DNA from 3 places in the Streptomyces sp. NPDC058579 genome. Region 1 is predicted to be linked to each of the others. Evidence: riboswitches for the same ligand, from Rfam matches in the RefSeq annotation. Region 1 holds a riboswitch; each other region holds the start of a gene.

Region 1 (4,935 bases):
GTCGGCACCGAGGACGGCGAGGGCGGCTCGGGCCCAGGCGTCGACGGTCCGCACGTGTACGCGGACGGGCTGGCGATCGCCATGGACGGCGGTGTGACCATGGCCGGAAAGCTGCTGGTCGTCCAACTCCCCCTGCATGGCTGACGCATAACGCTGCGCATCCGGGGAAGTCGATTTCAGGAAACCCCCTGTCACCCTGTGCCATAACCGCAATACCATCGGATCATCCGTAGCAGGCTCTCCTCCGTTTCCGCCCAACCGACCGTAAATCCCACGGTCAACGCGGCCCTACGGAGCATCGGGGGATGCACATGAACGTGGCTCCGCACCTGCTGACCGAGGACCGTGCCGAGTACGAGCGCATCCTCGACGACGCACTGCGCAACGCGTACGACCATCCAGATCTCGCCGAGATCGGGAAACGGCTCACGGCCGGCCAACTGCGCACGATGGCGCTGAGCGCGACGGCCCTGATCACCGCCGCGGCGGCGATCGAGTACGACCACTTCGTGAAAGTCCGCGAAGAGGTCCGGTCACCGAGCGGTACGAGCGTGATGGACGCCGTCCTGACGGCGGACGGCGACGGGGCGAGCGGCGGCCCGGGAGCGGGCATCGTCGCGATCGTCACCGTCCTCGCGCCGGTCCTCGCCGGACCTGCCGCGCTGATATTCCTGCTGGTCGGCGCCGTGCTGAAGGTGCTCGCACCCACGCTCACCGTCGCCGACACCCTGCTGACGGCCGGCTGGTTCTTCGGGGCCGTCGCCGCCGCCGGCCTGTTCTGCGCCGCCGTCGGGCTGCTGGTCACGGCGCTGCGCAACCGCTCCACGGAAGTGGCCGCGAGCGACCCACCCGGTACGGAAGCGGACGACGAGCTGTCCCGGGCCAGGGAGGCCTGGCGCCGCGCCCTGCTGGAACGGGGCATTCTGCCGTTCCTGCGCGAGGCCCTGGCCGCCCCCGGACCACCCGACCCACCGTCCGTGCCGCCGCCGCGCACCGACCGCATACCGAAGATCGGCTACAGCGGACCGGACTTCTCCAGCCCGAACGAAGGCGCGTCCGGAACGCGCCCCACCTTCACGAGCCCCAACTTCACCGGGCCCGACTTCACGAGCCCGGACTTCACCGGCCCCGACTACACCGGCCCGGAGATCGGCCCTTCGGAACGCCGACCGGACTGAGCCGGAGCAGGGGAACGGCCACCGGGTTCACACGGACGAAGTCCCGGATCGGGGCGAAGGGGCCCGCGATCCCCCCGTGGGTCGCGGGCCCTTGCGGCTACTGCTCCGCCAGCGGCAGGTAGACGCGGTTGCCGGCCGCCGCGAACTCCTTGGACTTCTCCGCCATCCCGGCCGAGATCTCGTCCGCCTTGAGGTCGCCGCCGTGCTCCCGGCGGATGTCCTGCGAGATCTTCATCGAGCAGAACTTCGGACCGCACATCGAGCAGAAGTGCGCGGTCTTCGCGGGCTCGGCCGGCAGCGTCTCGTCGTGGAACTCACGGGCCGTGTCCGGGTCGAGCGCCAGGTTGAACTGGTCCTCCCAGCGGAACTCGAACCGCGCGTCCGACAGCGCGTCGTCCCACTCCTGCGCCCCCGGGTGCCCCTTGGCCAGGTCCGCGGCGTGCGCCGCGATCTTGTACGTGATGACGCCCGTCTTCACGTCGTCGCGGTTCGGCAGGCCCAGGTGCTCCTTGGGCGTGACGTAGCAGAGCATCGCCGTGCCCCACCAGGCGATCATCGCGGCGCCGATGCCCGAGGTGATGTGGTCGTACGCGGGCGCGACGTCCGTGGTCAGCGGGCCGAGCGTGTAGAACGGCGCCTCCTCGCAGATCTCCTGCTGGAGGTCGATGTTCTCCTTGATCTTGTGCATCGGGACGTGCCCGGGGCCCTCGATCATGGTCTGCACGTTGTGCCGCTTGGCGATCGTGTTCAGCTCGCCGAGCGTGCGCAGCTCGGCGAACTGCGCCTCGTCGTTGGCGTCCGCGATCGAACCCGGGCGCAGGCCGTCGCCGAGCGAGTACGTGACGTCGTACGTCGCGAGGATCTCGCAGAGCTCCTCGAAGTTCGTGTAGAGGAAGTTCTCCTTGTGGTGCGCGAGGCACCAGGCGGCCATGATCGAGCCGCCGCGCGAGACGATACCGGTCTTGCGACGGGCGGTCAGCGGGACGTACGGCAGCAGCACGCCGGCGTGGACCGTCATGTAGTCGACGCCCTGCTCGGCCTGCTCGATGACGGTGTCCTTGTAGATCTCCCAGGTCAGCTCCTCGGCCTTCCCGTCGACCTTCTCCAGGGCCTGGTAGAGCGGCACGGTGCCGATCGGCACGGGAGAGTTGCGCAGCACCCACTCGCGCGTGGTGTGGATGTTGCGGCCGGTGGACAGGTCCATGACCGTGTCGGCGCCCCACTTGGTCGCCCAGGTCATCTTGTCCACCTCCTCCTCGATGGAGGAGGTGACAGCGGAGTTGCCGATGTTGGCGTTGACCTTCACCAGGAACCGCTTGCCGATGATCATCGGCTCGATCTCCGGGTGGTTGACGTTGGCCGGGAGTACGGCACGCCCCGCCGCGATCTCCTCCCGTACAACCTCGGGAGAGACGTTCTCGCGGATCGCGACGTACTCCATCTCCGGGGTGATCTCGCCCCGGCGGGCGTACGCGAGTTGAGTCACGGCCTCGCCGCCGCGACCCCGGCGGGGCAGGCGCGGGCGGCCGGGGAAGACGGCGTCGAGGTTCTTCAGCCCACCGCCGCGCGGCGAGGTGTGCTTGATGCCGTCGTCCTCGGGACGGACCGGGCGGCCCGCGTACTCCTCGGTGTCACCCCGCGCGATGATCCAGTTCTCGCGCAGCGGCGGCAGGCCCCGCCGTACGTCGGTGTCGATGGTGGGGTCGGTGTACGGACCGGACGTGTCGTACAGCGTCACGTCCTTGCCGTTGGTGAGGTGCACCTGCCGGACGGGCACCCGGAGGTCGGGGCGCGAGCCCTCGACGTACCCCTTGTGCCAGCCCGGCTTGCGCTCGTCCTGGCCGGCGTTCTCGCTGGTGGCAGGCGTGCGTGCATCCTGAATGGTCATGAGACCGATCTCCCTACGCCGGCATTACCCGGTAACAGGTTCGGCGGTCGGCGCAGCCTCCTCCCGTACGTACGTCCAGTACGCGCGTACGGTGATCAGCGCCCTCTCAGCCCGGTGCTCCGAGCTCCCGCGTGTGCAAAGGTGTCACCACGCTAGCGTCAATCCGGCCGTGCTGAACAGTGGGCCCCCGCCGTTCTTGCGATGATCGGTCGGTGACTTCCTCGCAGCAGACCCCAGAACCCGACGGTCATGACGGCCGTGGCGCCCCTGGCGACGCGGGCCACGGGCACGGCCACTCGCACAGCCATGGGCCGGCCGCACCCGTCTCCCGGCATCTGCGCAGGGTCATCGCCGCTGTCCTGATCCCGTTCGCCACGGCGGTGGTGGTCGGGCTCGTGGTGCTGTGGCCGGGCGGCGCACCGGAACACGAGCGCACCGGTGTCGGCTTCGACCGGCAGACGTACCAGGGCAAGGTCGTCTCGGTGGAGCAGGTCGACTGCAGCGACGTGAACGCCGCTCAGGTCCCGCCGACCGGCGACACCTCGACCCCCGAGGGGCGCGAGGCGGTCAACGCCCAGCAGGGACAGTGCGAGAAGGCGACGATCGAGGTCACGAGCGGTCCGGACAAGGGCCGTACGTTCATCGAGATCGTGCAGCCGGACGCGCCGCGCCAACTGGACGACGGGCAGGGCGTGGTGGTGGCGTACGCGCCGGACGCGCCGCGCGACCTGCAGTACTCGGTGACGGACGTGAACCGCAAGGTCCCGCTGGCGGTGCTCGGCCTGATCTTCGCCGTGGCGGTCGTGCTGGTCGGCCGGATGCGCGGGGTGATGGCCCTGATCGCGCTCGCCATCAGCTTCATGATCCTGACCTTCTTCATCCTGCCGGCGATCCTTCAGGGCTCGAATCCGCTGGTGGTGGCGGTGGTCGGATCGAGCGCGATCATGCTGATCGCGCTCTACATGTGCCACGGCCTGTCCGCCCGCACCTCGGTCGCGGTGCTCGGGACCCTGATCTCGCTGCTGTTGATCGGACTGCTCGGCTCGTTCTTCATCAGCTGGGCCTCGCTGAGCGGCAACACGGACGACAACACCGGCCTGATCCACGGCCTCTACCCGGACATCGACATGTCCGGTCTGCTGCTCGCGGGCATCATCATCGGTTCGCTCGGTGTCCTCGACGATGTGACGGTGACGCAGACCTCGGCGGTGTGGGAGCTGCACCAGGCCGATCCCCGTCTCGGCCCGCGCGGTCTCTACCGGGCGGGCATCAGGATCGGCCGCGACCACATCGCGTCCGTGGTGAACACGCTGGTCCTCGCGTACGCCGGCGCGGCCCTGCCCCTGCTGCTGCTCTTCTCCATCGCGCAGAGCAGCGTGGGGACAGTGGCCAACAGCGAACTCGTCGCGGAGGAGATCGTCCGCACGCTGGTCGGTTCGATCGGTCTTGTCGCCTCCGTTCCGGTCACGACCGTTCTCGCCGCGCTCGTGGTCTCGGCGGACCGGCCGGGTGGGGCGGGCGTGGCGGGCCGGACGGGCGGCGCCGGCTCGCCGGGCTCGCTGGAGAAGCGTTCATCCAAGCCCCCCAGGGGCGGGCGGCGCCGCCGCGCGAAGTGACCGGTCAGCCGGCGTTCTCCTCCGCGAGGATCCGGCCGAGCGCCGCCTCCAGGTTGTCCTCGAAGTCGCCAAGTGTCCGTTCCTGACCGAGCGGGACCAGCTTGTCCGTACGGTCGAGGAAGGCGACGAGCGGCGGAGCGCTGGCCCGGAACAGGGCCCGGTCGCTGCCGACCTGGAGCCTGATGGCGACGTCCGAAAGGGCCTCGGGGTCGGTCGGGGCGATGTGCACGTCGCCGTCGCCGCTCGGTCGGTT
Region 2 (4,935 bases), on a different contig from region 1:
CCAGATAGACGTACGCGCCGTCCGCGCCCTGGTCGAAGACCCCCACCACATTGGGGTGGGAGAGCCGGGCGACGGACTTGGCCTCGCGGATGAACCGCTCGACGAACGCGGCGTCGGTGGCGAGGGCCGGGTGCATCACCTTGAGCGCGAGCACCCGGTCGAGCCGGGTGTCGACGGCCCGGTAGACCGTGGCCATCCCGCCGACGGCGACGCGCGCGTCGACGCGGTAGCGGCCGTCGAGCAGCTGCCCGACGAGAGGGTCCTGAAGGGTCGTGTCCACGGCCCCGAGTTTACGAGCCGGTGAGGACACCCCGTTCCCCACCGGCCCGACCGCAGCACACCTGTGACGCGACGCACGGCACCTCGGGGTCGCCGAAGGGCTCCCGCGTGCTCAGAACGCCGGGCGTTCCGGGTCCAGGACCGCGCGGCCGTCCGTGGGGGAGGAGGCCTCGGCGAAGTGCCGGCGCGGGATCCGGCCCGCCCGGTGGGCCAGCCGGCCCGCCTCCACCGCGTGCCGCATCCCCTCCGCCATCAGCACCGGATCCTGCGCCCGGGTCACCGCGGAGGCGAGCATGACCGCCGAGCAGCCCAGCTCCATCGCCAGCGCGACGTCCGAGGCCGTGCCCGCCCCCGCGTCCAGGATCACCGGCACACCGGCGCGCTCGACGATCAGCTGGAAGTTGTGCGGGTTGCGGATCCCGAGCCCGGAGCCGATCGGCGAGCCCAGCGGCATGATCGCCGCGCACCCCACGTCCTCCAGCTTCCGCGCGAGGACCGGGTCGTCGTTGGTGTACGGAAGGACGATGAAGCCGTCGTCGACCAGCGTCTCGGCCGCGTCGAGGGTCTCGACCGGGTCAGGCAGCAGGGTCCGCTCGTCGGCGATGACCTCCAGCTTGATCCAGTCGGTGCCGAGCGCCTCCCGGGCCAGGCGCGCGGTCAGGATCGCCTCGCCCGCCGTGAAACAGCCCGCCGTGTTCGGCAGGACGCGGATCGAGAGCTTCTCCAGGACGGAGAGGACCGAGCCCCGCACGGTCGGGTCGAGCCGCCGCATGGCGACGGTGGTCAGCTCGGTGCCGCTGACGGCGAGGGAGCGTTCGAGGATCTCCAGGCTCGGGGCCCCGCCCGTGCCGAGGATCAGCCGGGAGGAGAACTCCGTACCGCCGAGGAGGAAGGTGTCGTCGGACATGGCGCTCAGCCTCCCTGTACGGCGGTGAGGACCTCGACCCGGTCGCCCTCGCCGAGGACGGTCGCGGACCACTGGCTGCGCGGCACGACGGTCTCGTTGACGGCCGCCGCCACGCCGGCGGGCGCGGCGGTGAGCGTGGTGACCAGGGAGTCGAGGGTCGTGGGCGCGGCGAGGACACGCGCCTCGCCGTTGACGGAGACGGTCGTGTTCGTGGCGGTCATGCGGGCTGCTCCTGTCGTACGGGGGAGAAGCGGCGGGGAGTGAAGGGGCGGGCCTCGTCAGGAAGCACGCCGGTGGTGAGGAACTCGGCCATGACGTCGCCGGTGACCGGGGTGAGCAGCACGCCGTTGCGGTAGTGCCCGGTGGCAAGGCGGAGGCCGTCGAGCGCGGTCGGGCCGAGCAGCGGTGCGTTGTCCGGCGAGCCGGGGCGCAGGCCCGCCAGGGTCTCGGTGAGCGGCAGCTCGGTGAGGCCGGGGACCAGCTCGTGGGCGTCGCGGAGCAGCTCGTACACCCCGCCCGCCGTGACGGTGGTGTCCCAGCCCAGCTCCTCGCTGGTCGCGCCGACGACCAGCTCGCCGTTCTCGCGCGGGACCAGGTAGACGTGGCTGCCGCGCACGACCGCCCGGACGGTCCGGGACAGGAACGGCGCGAACGCGGGCGGCACGGTGAGCCGCAGGACCTGTCCCTTGACGGGACGTACGGGCGGCAGGACCTCCTGCGGTACGCCCGCGAGCCGGCCGCTGAGGCTGCCCGCGGCCAGCACGACCTGGTCCGCCTCCAGGGCGGAGCCGTCGGTGAGCGTCACGCCCGTGGCCCGGTCCCGTACCACCGTAAGGCGTTCGGCGAGGCTCCGGTGGAAGACCACCCCGGCCCGCTCGCAGGCGGTGACGAGCGCGGCGGCGAGGCGGCGCGGATCGACCTGGTGGTCGCCGTCGACCCGCAGTCCGCCGCGCACGCCCGGCGCCAGCATCGGCTCCAGGCGGCGGCACTCGCGGCCGCTGAGCCACTCCGACTCCAGGCCGGAGCGGATCTGCAGGGCGTGCAGATCGCGCAGATGGGCCCGGTCGTCGGCGTCGAGCGCGACGGCGAGCGTGCCGCAGGCGCGGTAGCCGACGTCGTGCCCTGTGGCGTCCTGGAGTTCGGCGACGAACGCGGGGTAGCGGCGCGCGGAGGCGAGGTTGAGGGCGAGGAGGGTCTCCTCGCCGTAGTGGAGTTCGGTGACGGCGGCGAGCATCCCGGCCGCCACGCGGGCGGCCCCGCCGCCCGGTTCGGGGTCCACGACCGCCGTGGACAGCCCGCGCTGCGCGGACCGCCAGGCGGTGACCAGGCCGATGATCCCGCCCCCGATGACGAGAACGTCAGAGGTACTGCATGTGCTGCGTGTACTGCCTGTACTGCCCGTACTGCGTGTACGCGACATGGGCGTCCAGCCCCTCCCTTCGCCGGCATGACCCGGATCAGGTTCGTACGGTCGGAGGCCGGCCAGCCTCCCTCTCAGCCCGGTGCGTCCGGGCTCCCGCGAGTGCTCTACGTTGACGGTCAGCCTAACCCCAGCCCCCGACGCCCAGTAAGGGAGCCTCCACCGTGGCCCGTTCTCTCGACGGTCTGATCCTCGCCCCGGTCGCCGACCAGGCTCCCGGTCAGGTCGGGACGCGTACCCGGTTCACGTACCACGAGGAGGACGGCCGGATCTGGGCCGAGTACGCGGGCGGGGACGTGGTGCGGGGGTTTCTCGTCGGCACGCGCGCGGGGGATCGGCTCGACTTCCGGTACGTGCAGCTGAAGCAGGGCGGAACGACCTCTTCCGGGCATTGCGCCTCGCTCGTGGTGGAGCTGCCGGACGGACGCGTTCGACTGGAGGAGAGCTGGGCATGGGAGTCCCAGGAGGGCTCCGGCACCAGCGTCGTGGAGCAGCCGCCTTCCTGACGATGTGTCAGATAGTTAAGGTGAACGGGTGAGCGAGCAGATGCAGGCAGAGCAGCGGGTCGTCGTCGTGGGCGCCGGTATGGCGGGGGTGCAGACCGCCGTCGCCCTGCGCGAACAGGGCTTCACCGGAACGGTCACCCTCATCGGGGCCGAGCCCCACCAGCCCTACGACCGGCCGCCCCTGTCCAAGGCGGTCCTCCTCGGCAAGGCCGAGGACTCCGCCTTCGACGTCGACTTCGAGGCGCTCTCCATCGACCTGCGCCTCGGCCTCGACGTGACCGGGCTGCGCGCCGACGACCACGAGATCGAGACCGAGGCCGGACCCGTCCCGTACGACGTCCTGGTCCTCGCCACCGGCGCCGAACCGATCACCCTGCCCGGCACCGAGGGCGTCCCCGGGGTCCACCTGCTGCGCACCCTCGACGACGCCGCCCGCCTCAGGCCCGTCCTGGAGCGCCGCCACGACATCGTGGTCGTCGGCGCCGGCTGGATCGGCGCCGAGTTCGCCACCGCCGCGCGCGAGGCGGGGTGCGCGGTCACCGTCGTCGAGGCCGCCGACCGCCCGCTCGCCGGCGCGCTGCCCGCCGAGGTCGCCGCCCCGATGGCGCGCTGGTACGAGGAGAGCGGCGCCGAGCTCCTCACCCACGCGCGCGTGGAGTCCGTCGAACCCGGCACGGTCGTCCTGACCGACGGCCGGCGGCTGCCCGCCGACGCGGTCGTCGTCGGCATCGGCGCCCGGCCTGCCACCCGGTGGCTCACCGGCTCCGGCATCGCCCTGGGCGCGGACGGCTCCGTCACCGCCGACGACCGGCTGCGCACCTCTCTGCCCGACGTGTACGCCGTCGGCGACTGCGCCTCCTTCCCCTCCGCCCGCTACGGCGCCCGGCTCCTCGTCCACCACTGGGACAACGCGCTCCAGGGCCCCCGGACCGTCGCCGCCGACATCATCGGCGAGACCCCCACGGTCTACGACCCGGTGCCGTACTTCTGGTCCGAGCAGTTCGGCCGGTTCGTGCAGTACGCCGGCCACCACGCCGGAGCCGCCGAACTGGTCCGCCGCGGCGACCCGGCCGACCCCTCCTGGTCCGTCCTCTGGCTCAACGACGGCGCCCTCGTCGCCGTGCTCGCCGTCGGCCGCCCCCGCGACCTGGCCCAGGGCCGCAAGCTGATCGAGTCCGGCGCGAGGCTCGACCCGACCCGCGCCACCGACCCTTCCGTCCCCCTGAAGGCCGCAGTCGAGTAGGGCCCGACTACCGACTGTCAGTCCGGGATGGCAGGCTTGGTCCCGTGACCGAGATTGACGCAAAGACCGATGCTCTCGTCCCCGCCTGGCTCTACCTCCCCGACATCGCGGAAATGCTCGATGTCGAGGTGACGCGCGTGCGGCAGCTGGTCAAGGAGGGCCAGCTCATCGCCGTACGACGCGGCGAGAACAAGGCGCTTCAGGTGCCCGCCGCCTTCATCGACGGCGACAAGGTGGTCAAGGGCCTCTCCGGGACCCTGACCCTCCTGAAGGACGACGGCTTCAGCGACGAAGAAATGCTGGAGTGGCTCTTCACTCCCGACCCCTCCCTGCCGGGCACGCCCGCGCAGGCCCTCAGCGAGAATCGCGGTACGGAGGTGAAGCGCCGGGCCCAGGCGCTCGCCGTCTGACGCACACGCTCTGAAGACACCACACGAGGCCCTGGGGGCCGGCTTCGCCCGGCCCCCTCGGACCGCCGCACCCAACGGGGGGAAGCACCCATGTCCACGCCTCGCGCGCAGCTCGCCGACGCCCGGCTCTACCTCTGCACGGACGCCCGCAGGCGCCAGGGAGACCTCCC
Region 3 (4,935 bases), on a different contig from region 1:
AGAGCCCTGCCGGTCGCAAACCGTGCAGGACAAGACGCGACGACACGCAGGAGCAAGTGGTGATCGAAGAGACCCTCCTCGAGGCCGAGGAGAAGATGGAGAAGGCCGTCGTGGTCGCCAAGGAGGACTTCGCCGCGATCCGCACCGGGCGTGCGCACCCGGCGATGTTCAACAAGATCGTGGCCGACTACTACGGTGCGATCACGCCGATCAATCAGCTGGCGTCGTTCTCGGTTCCCGAGCCGCGCATGGCTGTCGTGACCCCGTTCGACAAGAGCGCGCTGCGCAACATCGAGCAGGCGATCCGCGACTCCGACCTCGGCGTCAACCCGAGCAACGACGGCAACATCATCCGTGTGGTGTTCCCCGAGCTGACGGAGGAGCGCCGCCGCGAGTACATCAAGGTGGCCAAGGGCAAGGCCGAGGACTCCAAGATCTCCATCCGCGCCGTCCGCCGCAAGGCCAAGGAGACCATCGACAAGCTGGTCAAGGACGGCGAGGTCGGCGAGGACGAGGGCCGGCGCGCGGAGAAGGAGCTCGACGACACCACGGCGAAGTACGTTTCGCAGGTGGACGAGCTGCTGAAGCACAAGGAAGCCGAGCTGCTCGAGGTCTGATGAACGACTCTTCCTGGGGGGCCCCGGCCGGTTCCGGCTACTGGGGGCCCGACCAGGGGCCTGCCCCGGCGGGTCCCGCATACGATGGGCTGCGGGCGGCGCAGACTCGGCCCATGCCCATCGTGCCCGACGTCCCCGCCGGCGATCACCAGGACGACCACGACCGGGGGGCCGCTCAGCCGAGTGGTCCCCTGTTCCGTGACGAGACGCCGAACGAGCACCCGCAGGAGCCCATGTCCAGCCCGAATCGGCCCGCTTCCCCGCAGAAGAAGAGCGCGGGGCGCGACCTGGGCGCGGCCATAGGAGTCGGGGTCGGGCTCGGCGCCGTCATCGTCGCGTCCCTTTTCATCTGGAAGGCCGCGTTCGTCGGCGTCATAGCGGTCGCCGTCGTCGTCGGTCTGTGGGAGCTCACCTCCCGACTCCAGGAGCGCAAGGGCATCAAGGCTCCGCTCGTCCCGCTGGCGGTCGGTGGCGCGGCGATGGTCGTGGCCGGCTATGTCCGCGGGGCGGAGGGGGCCTGGGTCGCCATGGCCCTGACCGCCCTCGCGGTCCTCGTGTGGCGCATGACGGAGCCGCCCGAGGGCTATCTGAAGGACGTCACGGCGGGCGTCTTCGCCGCGTTCTACGTGCCGTTCCTGGCGACGTTCGTGGCGCTGATGCTCACGGCCGACGACGGTGCGGAGCGGGTCCTCACGTTCCTGCTGCTCACGGTCGTCAGCGACACCGGCGCGTACGCGATCGGCTGGCGCTTCGGCAAGCACAAGCTGGCACCGCGGATCAGCCCCGGCAAGACCCGCGAGGGCCTGCTCGGGGCGGTGACGTTCGCGATGGCGGCGGGCGCGCTGTGCATGGAGTTCCTGATCGACGACGGCTCGTGGTGGCAGGGCCTGGTGCTCGGCCTCGCGGTGGCGGCGAGCGCGACGCTCGGCGACCTCGGCGAGTCGATGATCAAGCGCGACCTCGGCATCAAGGACATGGGCACGCTGCTGCCGGGCCATGGCGGCATCATGGACCGGCTGGACTCCTTGCTGCCTACGGCTCCGGTGGTCTGGCTGCTGCTCGTCGTCTTCGTCGGCACCACCTGACCTGCGAATCTGTGGGTGAAGGGCCCGTTGTCCACAGACTGCGGGCCCTTCCCCGTTCCTCTGCGACACTGGTAGGACCATGCCGAAGCCCGGAGAACTCACTTTCGTCGCGCCCCGCGGAGCCAAGAAGCCGCCGCGGCACCTCGCCGACCTCACGCCCGCCGAGCGCAAGGAAGCCGTCGCCGCGATCGGCGAGAAGCCGTTCCGCGCCAAGCAGCTGTCCACGCACTACTTCGCGCGGTACGCCCACGACCCCGCCGAGTGGACCGACATCCCCGCCGGCTCCCGCGAGAAGCTGCAGGGGGAGCTGCTGCCCGACCTGATGTCGGTGGTCCGGCACATCTCGTGCGACGACGACACCACCCGTAAGACCCTGTGGAAGCTGCACGACGGCACGCTCGTCGAGTCCGTGCTCATGCGGTACCCGGACCGGGTCACCATGTGCATCTCCTCGCAGGCCGGCTGCGGGATGAACTGTCCGTTCTGCGCCACCGGTCAGGCCGGGCTCGACCGGAACCTGTCGACCGCAGAGATCGTGCACCAGATCGTCGACGGGATGCGCGCCCTGCGTGACGGTGAAGTGCCCGGTGGGCCCGCGCGGCTCAGCAACATCGTGTTCATGGGCATGGGCGAGCCGCTCGCCAACTACAAGCGGGTCGTCGGTGCCGTCCGGCGGCTGACCGACCCCGAGCCGGACGGGCTCGGGCTTTCGCAGCGCGGGATCACCGTCTCCACCGTGGGCCTCGTGCCCGCGATGCTGCGCTTCGCCGACGAGGGCTTCAAGTGCCGGCTGGCCGTATCGCTGCACGCCCCCGACGACGAGCTGCGCGACACCCTCGTGCCCGTCAACACCCGCTGGAAGGTCCGCGAGGTCCTCGACGCCGCGTGGGAGTACGCCGAGAAGTCCGGCCGCCGGATCTCCATCGAGTACGCCCTGATCCGCGACATCAACGACCAGGCCTGGCGGGGCGACCTGCTCGGGCGGCTGCTCAAGGGCAAGCGGGTACATGTCAATCTCATTCCGCTGAACCCGACGCCCGGGTCTAAGTGGACCGCGTCCCGGCCCGAGGACGAGAAGGCCTTCGTCGAGGCCATCGCCGCCCACGGCGTTCCCGTCACCGTCCGTGACACCCGCGGGCAGGAGATCGACGGTGCCTGTGGACAGCTGGCGGCCTCGGAGCGCTGACCTTGTAGTCTGTGCTCGAACACATCTCCATATTCCGACAGGGGAGCGCCACAGCGCTGAGAGTGCGGTCATCGGACCGCAGACCCTCTGAACCTCGCCCAGGTCATTCTGGGTAGGAAGTTCGGTCGCAACTCAAGCTGTTGCGCCCTGCCCATCTCCCGGTGGGCAGGGCCGCGTCTCTTCCTGGTCACACCCAGGAGGAATTTCAGTGAGCACCAAGAAGATGGTCGCCACGGCGATCGCCGCAGCGCTGGGCGTCACCACGCTCGCCGCGTGCGGCACCGAGGACATCAGGGACGCGGCGGGCAAGAGCGGTGAGCCCAGGCCGAAGACCGTGACCCTCGTGAGTCACGACTCCTTCAACGCCTCCAAGGAGGTCCTGGCGGAGTTCACCAAGCAGACCGGCTTCACCGTCAAGGTCCTCAAGAGCGGTGACGCGGGCGTCGCCGTCAACAAGGAGATCCTGACCAAGGGCTCCCCGCAGGGAGACGTCTTCTTCGGCGTCGACAACACCCTGCTCTCCCGCGCGCTCGACAACGGGATCTTCGTCCCGTACGAGGCGAAGGGTCTCGACCTGGTGCTGCCCGAGACGAAGCTCGACAAGGAGCACCGGGTCACCCCGGTCGACACGGGCGACATCTGCGTCAACTACGACAAGAAGTACTTCGCCGACAAGAAGCTCGCGCCCCCGCAGACCTTCGACGACCTGGCCAAGCCGGAGTACAAGAACCTGCTCGTGGTCGAGAACCCCGAGAAGTCCTCCCCGGGCCTCGGCTTCCTGCTCGGCACCGCCGCGCGGTACGGCGACGACGGCTGGCAGGACTACTGGACGAAGCTCAAGGCCAACGGCGTGAAGACCGTCGACAGCTGGGAGCTCGCCTACAACCAGGAGTTCTCCGGCTCTGCCGGCGGCAAGCAGGCCAAGGGAGACCGCCCGCTGGTCGTCTCGTACGCCTCCAGCCCGCCGGTCGAGGTCCTCTACTCCGAGCCGCAGCCGAAGGACGCCCCGACCGGGGTCTCCACCGGCACCTGCTTCCGGCAGGTCGAGTTCGCCGGTCTGCTGAACGGGGCGAAGAACCCCGAGGGCGGCAAGGCGCTGATCGACTTCCTGATCTCCAAGAAGTTCCAGGACGACATGCCGCTGCAGATGTTCGTCAACCCGGTGACCGAGGGCGCGCAGCTGCCCGAGCTGTTCACCAAGCACGGTGTGGTGATCGACAAGCCGCAGACCATGGCGCCGGAGAAGATCGCCGAGAAGCGTGACCAGTGGATCCAGTCGTGGTCCTCGACCGTTCTGAAGTAGTTCCCGACCGCCGGGGAAGCGCGGCGCGGCTCGGCCTGATGGTCGTGCCCGTCGCGTTCTTCGCGCTCTTCTTCGCGTGGCCCGTCGCCTCGATCGTCGAGCGCGGGCTGCGGGTCGACGGGGCGTGGGAGTTCGGCCGGTTCGGCGAGACGCTGACCCGGCCGGAGATCCTCGACGTCCTCTGGTTCACCCTCTGGCAGGCGCTCGCCTCCACCGCGCTGACCCTGCTGATCGCGCTGCCCGGCGCGTACGTCTTCGCGCGCTTCGAGTTCCCCGGCAAGGGACTGCTGCGCGCCGTCGTCACCGTGCCCTTCGTGATGCCGACCGTCATGGTCGGCACGGCGTTCCTCGCGCTCGTCGGCCGCGGCGGGCTCCTCGACGAGCTGTGGGGCGTCCGCCTGGACACCACCGTCTGGGCCATCCTCCTCGCGCACGTCTTCTTCAACTACGCCGTCGTCGTCCGGACCGTCGGCGGCCTGTGGGCGCAGCTCGACCCCCGCCAGGAGGAGGCCGCCCGCGTGCTCGGCGCCTCCCGGTTCCGTGCGTGGCGGACGGTGACGCTCCCCGCGCTCGCCCCCGCCGTCGCCGCGGCCGCGCTGATGGTCTTCCTCTTCACCGCCGGCTCCTTCGCCGTCGTCCAGATCCTCGGCGGGCCGGCGTACTCCACCCTGGAGACGGAGATCTACCGGCAGACGGTCGACCGCTTCGACCTGACGACGGCCGCCGTCCTCACCATCGTCCAGT

The links. A riboswitch is a leader RNA that binds a small molecule or an ion and turns the genes downstream of it on or off. The one in region 1 is predicted to bind thiamine pyrophosphate.
Region 2: another riboswitch for thiamine pyrophosphate. It lies ahead of thiO (glycine oxidase ThiO); the one in region 1 lies ahead of thiC (phosphomethylpyrimidine synthase ThiC).
Region 3: another riboswitch for thiamine pyrophosphate. It lies ahead of ACFWRO_RS32055 (thiamine ABC transporter substrate binding subunit); the one in region 1 lies ahead of thiC (phosphomethylpyrimidine synthase ThiC).

Annotation. Positions count from the first base shown of each region.
Region 1 covers NZ_JBHXPI010000001.1:451,186-456,120, reverse strand. The annotation lists gene ACFWRO_RS02165 (metallophosphoesterase) at 1-144, shown strand, start outside; gene ACFWRO_RS02160 (hypothetical protein) at 306-1,178, shown strand; gene thiC (phosphomethylpyrimidine synthase ThiC) at 1,276-3,066, opposite strand; TPP riboswitch at 3,060-3,207, opposite strand; gene ACFWRO_RS02150 (YibE/F family protein) at 3,279-4,682, shown strand; gene ACFWRO_RS02145 (SsgA family sporulation/cell division regulator) at 4,687-4,935, opposite strand, start outside.
Region 2 covers NZ_JBHXPI010000032.1:18,415-23,349, reverse strand. The annotation lists gene pknB (Stk1 family PASTA domain-containing Ser/Thr kinase) at 1-280, opposite strand, end outside; gene ACFWRO_RS27515 (thiazole synthase) at 392-1,186, opposite strand; gene thiS (sulfur carrier protein ThiS) at 1,192-1,407, opposite strand; gene thiO (glycine oxidase ThiO) at 1,404-2,606, opposite strand; TPP riboswitch at 2,604-2,716, opposite strand; gene ACFWRO_RS27500 (hypothetical protein) at 2,771-3,112, shown strand; gene ACFWRO_RS27495 (NAD(P)/FAD-dependent oxidoreductase) at 3,153-4,355, shown strand; gene ACFWRO_RS27490 (Rv2175c family DNA-binding protein) at 4,400-4,765, shown strand; gene thiE (thiamine phosphate synthase) at 4,856-4,935, shown strand, end outside.
Region 3 covers NZ_JBHXPI010000046.1:23,978-28,912, forward strand. The annotation lists gene frr (ribosome recycling factor) at 60-617, shown strand; gene ACFWRO_RS32045 (phosphatidate cytidylyltransferase) at 617-1,702, shown strand; gene rlmN (23S rRNA (adenine(2503)-C(2))-methyltransferase RlmN) at 1,782-2,888, shown strand; TPP riboswitch at 2,918-3,025, shown strand; gene ACFWRO_RS32055 (thiamine ABC transporter substrate binding subunit) at 3,112-4,191, shown strand; gene ACFWRO_RS32060 (ABC transporter permease) at 4,230-4,935, shown strand, end outside.